Thermosynechococcus vestitus BP-1: one gene and its partner. The protein of the gene in region 2 interacts with the protein of the main gene of each other region in a pairwise test. Links are inferred from orthologs where the notes say so. Each region holds a gene or a part of one and is shown on either strand. Other genes may lie near its edges.

Region 1 (5,082 bases), 2.0 Mb from region 2 along the record:
AGCTCGCCGCATCACGATCACCAAAGATCACACCACGATTGTGGCCGAAGGCAATGAAAAAGCCGTCAAGGCTCGCTGCGAGCAAATCCGTCGCCAAATCGAAGAAACTGACTCCAGCTACGACAAAGAAAAACTGCAGGAGCGGTTGGCCAAACTGGCGGGTGGTGTGGCAGTGATTAAAGTCGGTGCTGCCACCGAAACTGAAATGAAGGATCGCAAACTCCGTCTGGAAGATGCGATTAACGCCACCAAAGCCGCTGTTGAAGAGGGGATTGTTCCCGGCGGCGGTACCACCTTGGTTCACTTGGCTCCTGAGTTGAGCAACTGGGCCGCTGAGCACCTAACGGGTGAAGAACTGATTGGTGCCAACATTGTTGAGCGTGCCCTCAGCGCTCCCCTGCGTCGCATTGCCGAAAACGCGGGTCAAAATGGTGCCATCATTGTCGAGCGGGTCAAAGAAAAACCCTTCGATGTGGGTTATGATGCCGCCAAAGATGAATATGTCAACATGTTCGATGCCGGTATCGTTGACCCTGCCAAAGTTACCCGCTCGGCTCTGCAAAATGCGGCCTCTATTGCCGGTATGGTCCTGACCACCGAGTGCATCATCGTTGACAAGCCCGAACCCAAGGAAAATAATCCTGCGGGCAGCGGTGCGGGTATGGGCGGTGACTTCGACTACTAAGCCGATGTCTACCCCGGGCAGAGGGTTAATCCCTGAACCTGCCTAGGCAAGGCTCATCGAGTATCGCCTAAGTCACATGGGAAGCGGGGCAACCAGACCCCGCTTTTTTCATGGCTGAGTGGCCGCGACAGGGTCTGGCAGCGTTGCTATAATAGCCCTCAATGTAATGTTTTTTAACATTAGTTCTTTTTGCAGTATGGGCGATCCAGTGCCTGGGGGTGAAATTCGCATTCGGGGTGCACGGCAGCATAATCTGAAAAACATTGACCTCGATCTGCCCCGCGATCGCCTGATTGTAATGACCGGCGTCTCCGGTTCCGGGAAATCCTCCCTTGCCTTTGACACGATTTTTGCTGAAGGACAACGCCGCTATGTGGAGTCCCTGAGTGCCTATGCGCGGCAATTCCTCGGCCAGTTGGATAAGCCTGATGTGGATGCCATTGAGGGGCTGAGTCCAGCGATTTCTATTGATCAAAAGTCCACCTCCCACAACCCTCGCTCGACGGTGGGTACGGTCACGGAAATTTATGACTACCTGCGGCTGCTCTATGGCCGTGCCGGTGAACCCCATTGCCCCCATTGCGATCGCTCGATCCGCCCCCAAACCATTGATGAAATGGTGGATCAGGTTATGCAGTTGCCGCTCCAGAGCCGCTTTCAAGTCTTGGCCCCCATTGTCAAGGGCAAAAAGGGGACCCACAAGAAGCTGCTGTCGAGTCTGGCCAGTGAAGGTTTTGTGCGGGTTCGCATTGATGGCGAGGTGCGCGACCTCAGTGAGGCCATTGAACTAGATAAAAACCATGCCCACAGGATTGAAATTGTTGTCGATCGCCTTGTGCTCAAGCCGGGGATTGAGGAACGCTTAGGGGATTCGTTGCGAACGGCATTGCACCATGGCAACGGTACGGCAATGGTCAGTGTGGTGTCCCGGGAGACGGGAGCTGAGGGTCAAACGCTCCTGTTTTCAGAAAATTTTGCCTGCCCTGAGCATGGGGCGGTGATGGATGAGCTCTCTCCTCGACTTTTTTCCTTTAACTCCCCCTATGGTGCCTGCCCAGAGTGCCATGGCTTGGGCTATTTGCGCAAATTTAGCCCGGAGTTAATTGTCCCTAATCCCGAACTGCCGGTCTATCTGGCGATCGCCCCCTGGGCCGAGAAGGAACATGACTACTACCTTGCTCTCCTCTGGGGTGTTGCTGAGGCCTTTGGTTTTGACATCCATACACCGTGGTATCGCCTCACGGAGTTGCAACGGGAGATTCTCCTCTACGGCACCGACACGCCGATTCTCATCCCTTCTGATTCGCGCTATCGCAAACGGGACTACTACCGTCAATTTCAAGGGGTGATTCCCATCCTAGAGCGGCAGTACCGCGAGACGACCTCCGATGCCTACCGGCAAAAACTGGAAGAGTACCAAGTCAATCAAACCTGCCCCGCCTGTCAGGGGCAACGCCTGAAGCCAGCTGCTTTGGCCGTGCGCTTGGGGCAATATCGCCTTACGGACCTCACCCGTGTTTCCATTCGCGAGTGCTTGGCACGGCTTCAATCCCTGCAACTCACGCCTCGTCAACAACAAATTGCGGCATTGGCCCTGCGGGAAGTCACGGGGCGCTTGCAGTTTCTCATAGATGTGGGACTCGATTACCTGACGTTGGATCGCAGTGCCGCCACCCTCTCTGGGGGTGAAGCGCAACGGATTCGCTTGGCGACCCAAATTGGCTCTGGCCTGACGGGGGTGCTCTACGTCCTCGATGAACCGAGTATTGGCCTGCACCAGCGGGATAACGATCGCCTGCTGCAAACGCTGTTTCGCCTGCGGGACTTGGGGAATACGCTGATTGTTGTCGAACACGATGAGGACACGATCCGTGCGGCCGATTACATTGTCGATATTGGCCCAGGGGCGGGAATCCACGGCGGCCAAATTGTCGCTCAAGGCAGCCTCGAGGCCATTCTCAACCATCCCGACTCCCTGACGGGGGCTTATCTGTCGGGGCGCAAGCGCATTGAAACTCCCAGCGATCGCCGGCCGGGGAATGGCAAATCACTGATTCTCAAAAAGGTTTCCCGCAACAACCTCAAGGACATCACCGTAGAAATTCCCCTTGGCAAGCTGGTGTGTTTGACGGGAGTATCGGGATCAGGCAAGTCCACCCTTATGCACGAAGTTCTCTATCCTGCCCTGCAGCACCATCTGGGTTACAATGTCCCGCTCCCCAAGGAACTGGGCCACATTGAAGGCTTGAATGCCATTGATAAAGTCATTGTCATTGACCAGTCCCCCATTGGTCGAACCCCCCGCTCCAACCCTGCCACCTACATTGGTGTTTTTGATGTCATCCGTGAGGTCTTTAGCCAAACCGTTGAGGCCAAGGCACGGGGCTACAAGCCGGGGCAATTTTCCTTCAATATTAAGGGCGGCCGCTGTGAGGCCTGCGGTGGCCAAGGGGTGAATGTGATTGAGATGAACTTTCTGCCCGATGTGTATGTCCAGTGTGAGGTGTGCAAGGGGACGCGCTACAACCGCGATACGCTGCAAGTGAAGTATAAGGGCTGCTCGATCGCCGATGTTTTGGACATGACCGCCGAGACAGCGCTGACCTTTTTTGAAAATATCCCCAAGGCGGTGAGCAAGCTGCAAACCCTCGTAGATGTGGGCTTGGGCTATCTGAAATTGGGACAAAGCGCCCCCACCCTCTCTGGGGGGGAAGCCCAACGCCTCAAATTGGCGGCTGAACTGTCCCGCCGTGCCACGGGCAAAACCCTCTACCTGATTGATGAGCCGACCACGGGGCTATCCTTTTACGATGTGCATAAACTCCTCGAGGTGTTGCAACGGCTGGTGGACAAGGGCAACTCAATTCTGGTGATTGAGCACAATTTAGATGTGATTCGCTGTGCCGATTGGATTATTGATCTCGGACCCGAAGGGGGCGATCGCGGCGGAGAGGTGGTTGCCGTGGGCACTCCCGAAGCAGTGGCCCTGATGCCCCAATCCTACACCGGCCAGTATCTCGCCCGGGTCTTCAACCGCGCCGCTGCCAATTCGCAATAGTAGAATACAGGTTGCTCTGCCTTGCGGTGTGCCTATGCCGACAATGACCCTCTCCATTTCCTGTCCCGATCAGCGGGGACTCGTGGCCAAGTTGGCACAGTTTGTCTATCGCTATAACGGCAACATTGTCCATGCCGACCACCACACCGATGCCGTTGCCGGGATTTTTCTCTCCCGCCTCGAGTGGGAATTAGAGGGCTTTGAAATCCCCCGCGATCAAATTGCCACCACTTTCATCAACTACGCGCAGCGGGAAAAGATCTTTACCAGTTGGCAGGGGGTGCGCTGGCAGTTGCGGGCCTCGGATATTCCCTATCGCTTGGCCATTTGGGTGAGCCGCCAAGATCATTGCCTTTGGGATCTGCTGCTGCGGCAGCGGGCGGGGGATCTCTTTGCCGAAATTCCCCTGATTATCAGTAACCATGAGCATTTGCGTCCCATTGCAGAGCAGTTTGGCATTGATTTTCACTATATCCCTGTGACGCCAGAGACTAAGCCCCTTGCGGAAGCCAAGCAACTGCAACTCCTCAAGGACTACAGGATTGATCTGGTGGTGCTGGCTAAGTATATGCAGGTGCTCAGTCCTGAGTTTATTGAGGCCTTTCCCCAAGTGATCAACATACACCATTCATTCTTGCCAGCCTTTGCGGGAGCTAACCCCTACCACCGTGCCTATGAGCGGGGGGTAAAAATCATTGGTGCCACTGCCCACTATGCCACCGTGGACTTAGATGAAGGGCCAATCATTGAACAGGCGGTGGTACCTGTGAGCCATCGCGATACAGTGGCGGATCTGATTCGCAAGGGCAAGGATTTGGAACGGGTGGTGTTGGCGCGGGCGGTACGGCTGCATTTGCAAAATCGGATTCTAGTGTATGGCAATCGCACGGCAGTTTTTGCTTGAGGGTTTTCACCGCTGCGGGCCGATTGCCTTCAGGAATTCCCGTTGCATGAACAGGGGGTCACCAACCCCCTTGATGAGCAGGTATAATCAAATGAGGTTCTGCCCCTGCGGTTTCACTGACTATGCCCTTCGAGATCAATCACGGTCTGGGTCGCTTTAACTCCAAACGGGATCTCCATGCTGCCCTCGGTATTCCATTGTCAGCAGCGCCCGGAGAAATTCGCAAGCGGTATCTCAAGATTGCCAAGACACTGCACCCCGATAGCCGTGATGATGAATCGGGTAAAAAAATGGCCAGTGATTTGCTCTCGAAGTTTGTGAATCCTGCCTACGAAGTGCTTTCCCAAGAAAAAGAGCGGGAAGAATATCAAGTCATTTTGCGCTTGCTGGAAAAGCAACTGATAACAGGCAATATTGTGCCAACGCCCACCTTTG
Region 2 (4,549 bases):
CTCAGTTACGGTGATTAAAGATGCTGCAAATCGATATTTTCTCAGTTTTGTGGTCGAGATCGATCCAGTTGATCAACCTGCAACTAACCCTTCTATCGGCATTGATTTGGGAATTAAAGCGTTTGCTACTTTAAGTACAGGCGAAAAGATTGATGGCCCTGATTATTCGAAGCTAGACAAAAAGATCAGGCGAAAACAACGCAAACTTGCCCGTCAAGTTAAAGGAAGCAAACGACGCGAGAAAACAAGACTGCAAATCGCTAAGCTTCATAGTCGGATTTCAGATATTCGCAGGGATTTCTTGCATAAATTGTCTACCCGCGTGGTTATCGAGAGCCAAGTGATCACGCTGGAAGACTTGAATGTCTCTGGAATGGTGAAGAACCGCAAACTCGCTAGAGCAATTAGCTTGCAAGGTTGGCGAGAATTCAGGGTTTTAGTTGAGGCTAAGTGCAAAAAACTAAACCGTGAGTTCATTGTCATTGATCGATGGGAGCCAACCAGTCAGACTTGCTCAAAATGCGGTTTTAAATGGGGCAAAATCGATCTATCCGTTCGCTCTGTTGTATGCATAAACTGCGGCGCAGAGCATGATAGAGACGAAAATGCCGCAAGAAACATAGAGAAAGTCGGGATAGGGCATTGCCACGACTATAAATGGACGCAGAGGGGGAGTAAGACTACTTCGGTAGCATCACCCAGTGAAGCGTCAAGAATCATCGCACTTTAGGGCGGTGAGTATGTCAACGTTTCCAGCTTGATCAGCTCTCCTGAAAAAGACTGCGGGTGGCTCCCTCCTCTGTTGCTCCGTTACCCTAAAACCTAGGAAAGAATTCTTGAGAAATTGGGCAATGACCAGCACTCCCTTCCGTATTCACGCTCCCTTTGAACCCACGGGGGATCAACCCCAAGCCATTCAAAAACTGGTTGCCGGAGTACAGGCAGGACATCGCTTCCAAACGCTGCTAGGAGCAACGGGTACAGGCAAAACCCACACGATCGCCCGCGTTATCGAGGCCCTTGGCCGCCCCACCCTTGTTTTGGCCCACAACAAAACCTTGGCGGCGCAACTGTGCAATGAACTGCGCTCATTCTTTCCCGAAAATGCCGTTGAGTACTTTATCTCCTACTACGACTACTATCAACCGGAGGCCTACATTCCCGTTACCGATACCTACATCGAAAAAAGTGCCTCTATCAATGAGGAAATTGATATGCTGCGCCACTCCGCCACCCGTTCCCTCTTTGAACGGCGGGATGTGATTGTGGTGGCCTCGATTAGCTGCATCTACGGTTTGGGAATTCCCGCAGAGTACCTAAAAGCCGCGATTCCCCTAGAGGTGGGCAGAGAAACGGAGCTGCGGCAACTGCTGCGGCAGCTCGCCACGATTCAATACACTCGCAACGATGTCGAACTGGGGCGGGGTCGCTTCCGCGTAAGGGGGGATGTGCTTGAGATTGGTCCTGCCTATGAGGATCGCATCATTCGCGTAGAGTTTTTTGGGGATGAAATTGAAGCGATTCGCTATGTCGATCCCCTGACGGGGGAAACCTTGCAAAGTGTGGAGCGCCTGAATATTTATCCGGCGAAGCACTTTGTCACCCCTGCGGAACGCCTGGAAGCGGCCTGCGTGGCCATTGAAGCGGAACTCCAAGCCCAGGTGGCTAACTTGGAAGCCCAAAATAAACTCCTTGAGGCACAACGTCTGAGTCAACGTACCCGCTATGACTTGGAAATGCTGCGGCAGGTGGGCTACTGCAACGGTGTGGAAAACTACTCCCGCCATCTCGCAGGGCGGGCAGCGGGGGAACCGCCAGAGTGTTTAATTGATTATTTTCCTGAGAATTGGCTCTTGGTGGTGGATGAGTCCCATGTAACGGTGCCACAGATTCGCGGCATGTACAATGGCGACCAAGCCCGCAAAAAAGTGCTGATCGATCACGGCTTTCGCTTGCCCAGTGCGGCGGATAATCGCCCCCTGAAGCCGGAGGAATTTTGGCAGAAGGTGCAGCAGTGCATCTTTGTTTCAGCCACGCCTGGGGATTGGGAATTGGCGGTGTCCACACAGGTAGTGGAGCAAATTATCCGTCCCACGGGGGTTGTGGATCCAGAAATTTTTGTCCGCCCCACCCAAGGGCAAGTGGATGATCTGTATGGGGAGATTCGCCTGCGGTGCGATCGCCAAGAGCGGGTGCTGGTGACCACCCTCACGAAGCGGATGGCGGAGGATTTAACTGAGTACTTCCAGGAGCGGGGGGTACGGGTGCGCTATCTGCACTCGGAAATCAACGCCATTGAGCGCATTGAGATTCTCGAAGCCCTACGCCAAGGGGACTTTGATGTCCTGATTGGGGTCAACCTGCTGCGGGAGGGATTAGATTTGCCGGAGGTGTCCCTCGTGGCGATTCTGGATGCGGATAAAGAAGGCTTCCTGCGGGCGGAGCGATCGCTCATTCAAACCATTGGCCGTGCTGCGCGGCACGTACGTGGACAGGCTATTCTCTATGCGGATACCCTCACAGAGAGTATGCAAAAAGCCATCCAAGAAACGGAGCGCCGCCGCGCCATTCAACTGGCCTACAACCAAGCCCATGGCATTATCCCCCAGCCCATTGTCAAGAAAACCAGTAACGCCATCTTGGCCTTTTTGGATGTGTCTCGCCGCCTCAACGCCGAGTCAGTGCCTGTCTTATCTTCCCAAACCCTACAGGACCTGAGCCTAGAGGACATCCCTCCACTGATCCAAGACCTTGAAGCGAAAATGAAGGCAGCTGCTCAAGAATTGGCCTTTGAGGAAGCCGCCCGCTACCGCGATCAAATTAAGCGTTTGCGCGATCGCCTTGTGGGGCACCCCTAAAATTATGAACTTTTGTAATACTTCGCAACAGTCCGTAAACGGGAGCGCAGGCGGGGAAACCCTAGCGTGGTAAGCTAAGTACGATTTTAGATCCGCACCATTTCGGCTGGCGTTCGGGTTGACGCTAGTTTTAGCAATTCTAGGAGTAAAAAAACCTATGCGTGATGCCGTCACCACACTAATTAAAAACTATGACTCCACCGGTCGCTACCTCGATCGCGATGCTGTTGACAGGTTGCGCTCCTACTTTAATTCCGGTGCGGCACGGGTGAAGGCGGCAGCAGTGATCAATGCCAATGCCGCAGCCATCGTTAAGGAAGCGGCTTCTGCCCTCTTCACCGAGCAGCCGGAACTGATTCAACCCGGCGGCAATGCCTACACCACACGCCGCTACGCCACCTGCCTACGGGATATGGACTACTACCTGCGCTATGCCAGCTATGCCATTGTGGCCGGGGATGTGGATGTCCTCAACGAGCGTGTCCTCGAAGGTTTGCGAGAAACCTACAACTCCCTTGGCGTACCCATTGGACCAACGGTGCGCGGCATTCAAATCATGAAAGAGATTGTGCGCGATCGCGTGGCCGCTGCTGGCATTGAAGACACTGGCATTGTCGAGCAGCCCTTTGACTACATGTGCCGCCAACTCAGTGAAGTGAATATCTGAAGATCCTAGGTTGGCCAAGGTAGAAGACTCTGTAACAATAGAGGGCGGTGGCGCCGGCGATCGCCCCTTTCTATTTCCTATGCAGCAGTGATGAAGATCCGCATTGGCAATGGTTATGACATTCACCGGCTGGTTCCGGAGCGGCCCTTGATTTTAGGCGGCATCAGGCTAGAGCACGCCTGTGGACTCTTGGGACACAGCGATGCCGATGTCCTCACCCACGCAATTATGGATGCCCTCTTGGGGGCCCTCAGTCTTGGGGATATTGGTCATTACTTTCCCCCCAGTGATCCGCAGTGGGCAGGAGCAGATAGTCAAGTGCTGCTGGCAAAAGTGGCCGCACTCATCGCCGAGCGGGGCTGGCGGGTGGGCAATATCGATGCTGTCGTGGTGGCGGAGCGTCCAAAGTTGAAACCTTACCTCGATCCGATGCGCGATCGCCTAGCAACCACCCTAGGGATTGATCGCGATCAAATTAGTATTAAAGCCACCACCAATGAAAAACTAGGCCCTGTGGGACGGGAAGAGGGCATTGCTGCCTATGCGGTGGCGCTCCTCCAGTCAGGGATGTAGGATAACCCCTAGGTAACATACAGGCTGTAGTGAAAGTCCGTTTGCTCACACTGGCTTTGCTGAAGATTGGCATGGCGAAAATTTGCCCAGCGACAGGTGGCATGACTGAGGTTGGCCCGGACAAAAAGGGCGTGGGAAAAATACCCCCGCGTCAGCCCCGCAGCGGCTAAGTTGGCGGCATAGAAGTTGCAGCGATAGGCCTGAACCCCCTCAAGGGAAGCCTGCACCAATTGTGCAAACCGCAGCGTTGCTTCATTGAGGCTAGCACCCATCAGCAGGGCAAAGGAAAAGTTGCTAGCTGCCGCACGGGCATGGCTAAGATCCGCTTCGCACCAATTGCTGTGGCGACAATCCGCCTGCTCAAGGGTGGCCCAAGAGAAATCGGCATAGGTAAAACGGGCGTACTGCAAGTTAGCCAGTTGAAAATTGGCCCGCTGGGCAGTGGCGCGAT

What was found. Proteins that work in one complex are often made in the same cells at the same time.
Region 1: the proteins of uvrB (region 2) and uvrA interact in binary tests that used the Escherichia coli proteins (3 or more experiments, as listed by UniProt). The link is inferred for Thermosynechococcus vestitus BP-1 from one-to-one orthologs.

Annotation. Positions count from the first base shown.
Region 1 is NC_004113.1:162,090-167,171, reverse strand. What follows is about bases 513-3,943. They hold uvrA (excinuclease ABC subunit UvrA), read left to right. Parts: upstream 513-881; coding sequence 882-3,743; downstream 3,744-3,943. Other genes in these bases: purU (formyltetrahydrofolate deformylase), read left to right, coding at 3,772-3,943; groL (chaperonin GroEL), read left to right, coding at 513-685. In the rest of the region: more of groL, read left to right, coding at 1-512; more of purU, read left to right, coding at 3,944-4,647; TLL_RS00910 (J domain-containing protein), read left to right, coding at 4,770-5,082. UniProt on the Escherichia coli protein: The UvrABC repair system catalyzes the recognition and processing of DNA lesions. UvrA is an ATPase and a DNA-binding protein. A damage recognition complex composed of 2 UvrA and 2 UvrB subunits scans DNA for abnormalities.
Region 2 is NC_004113.1:2,114,509-2,119,057, forward strand. The notes cover bases 457-3,354. They hold uvrB (excinuclease ABC subunit UvrB), read left to right. Parts: upstream 457-851; coding sequence 852-2,858; downstream 2,859-3,354. Other genes in these bases: TLL_RS10295 (RNA-guided endonuclease InsQ/TnpB family protein), read left to right, coding at 457-730; apcB (allophycocyanin subunit beta), read left to right, coding at 3,016-3,354. Outside these bases: more of TLL_RS10295, read left to right, coding at 1-456; more of apcB, read left to right, coding at 3,355-3,525; ispF (2-C-methyl-D-erythritol 2,4-cyclodiphosphate synthase), read left to right, coding at 3,616-4,098; TLL_RS10315 (pentapeptide repeat-containing protein), read right to left, coding at 4,107-4,549. UniProt on the Escherichia coli protein: The UvrABC repair system catalyzes the recognition and processing of DNA lesions. A damage recognition complex composed of 2 UvrA and 2 UvrB subunits scans DNA for abnormalities.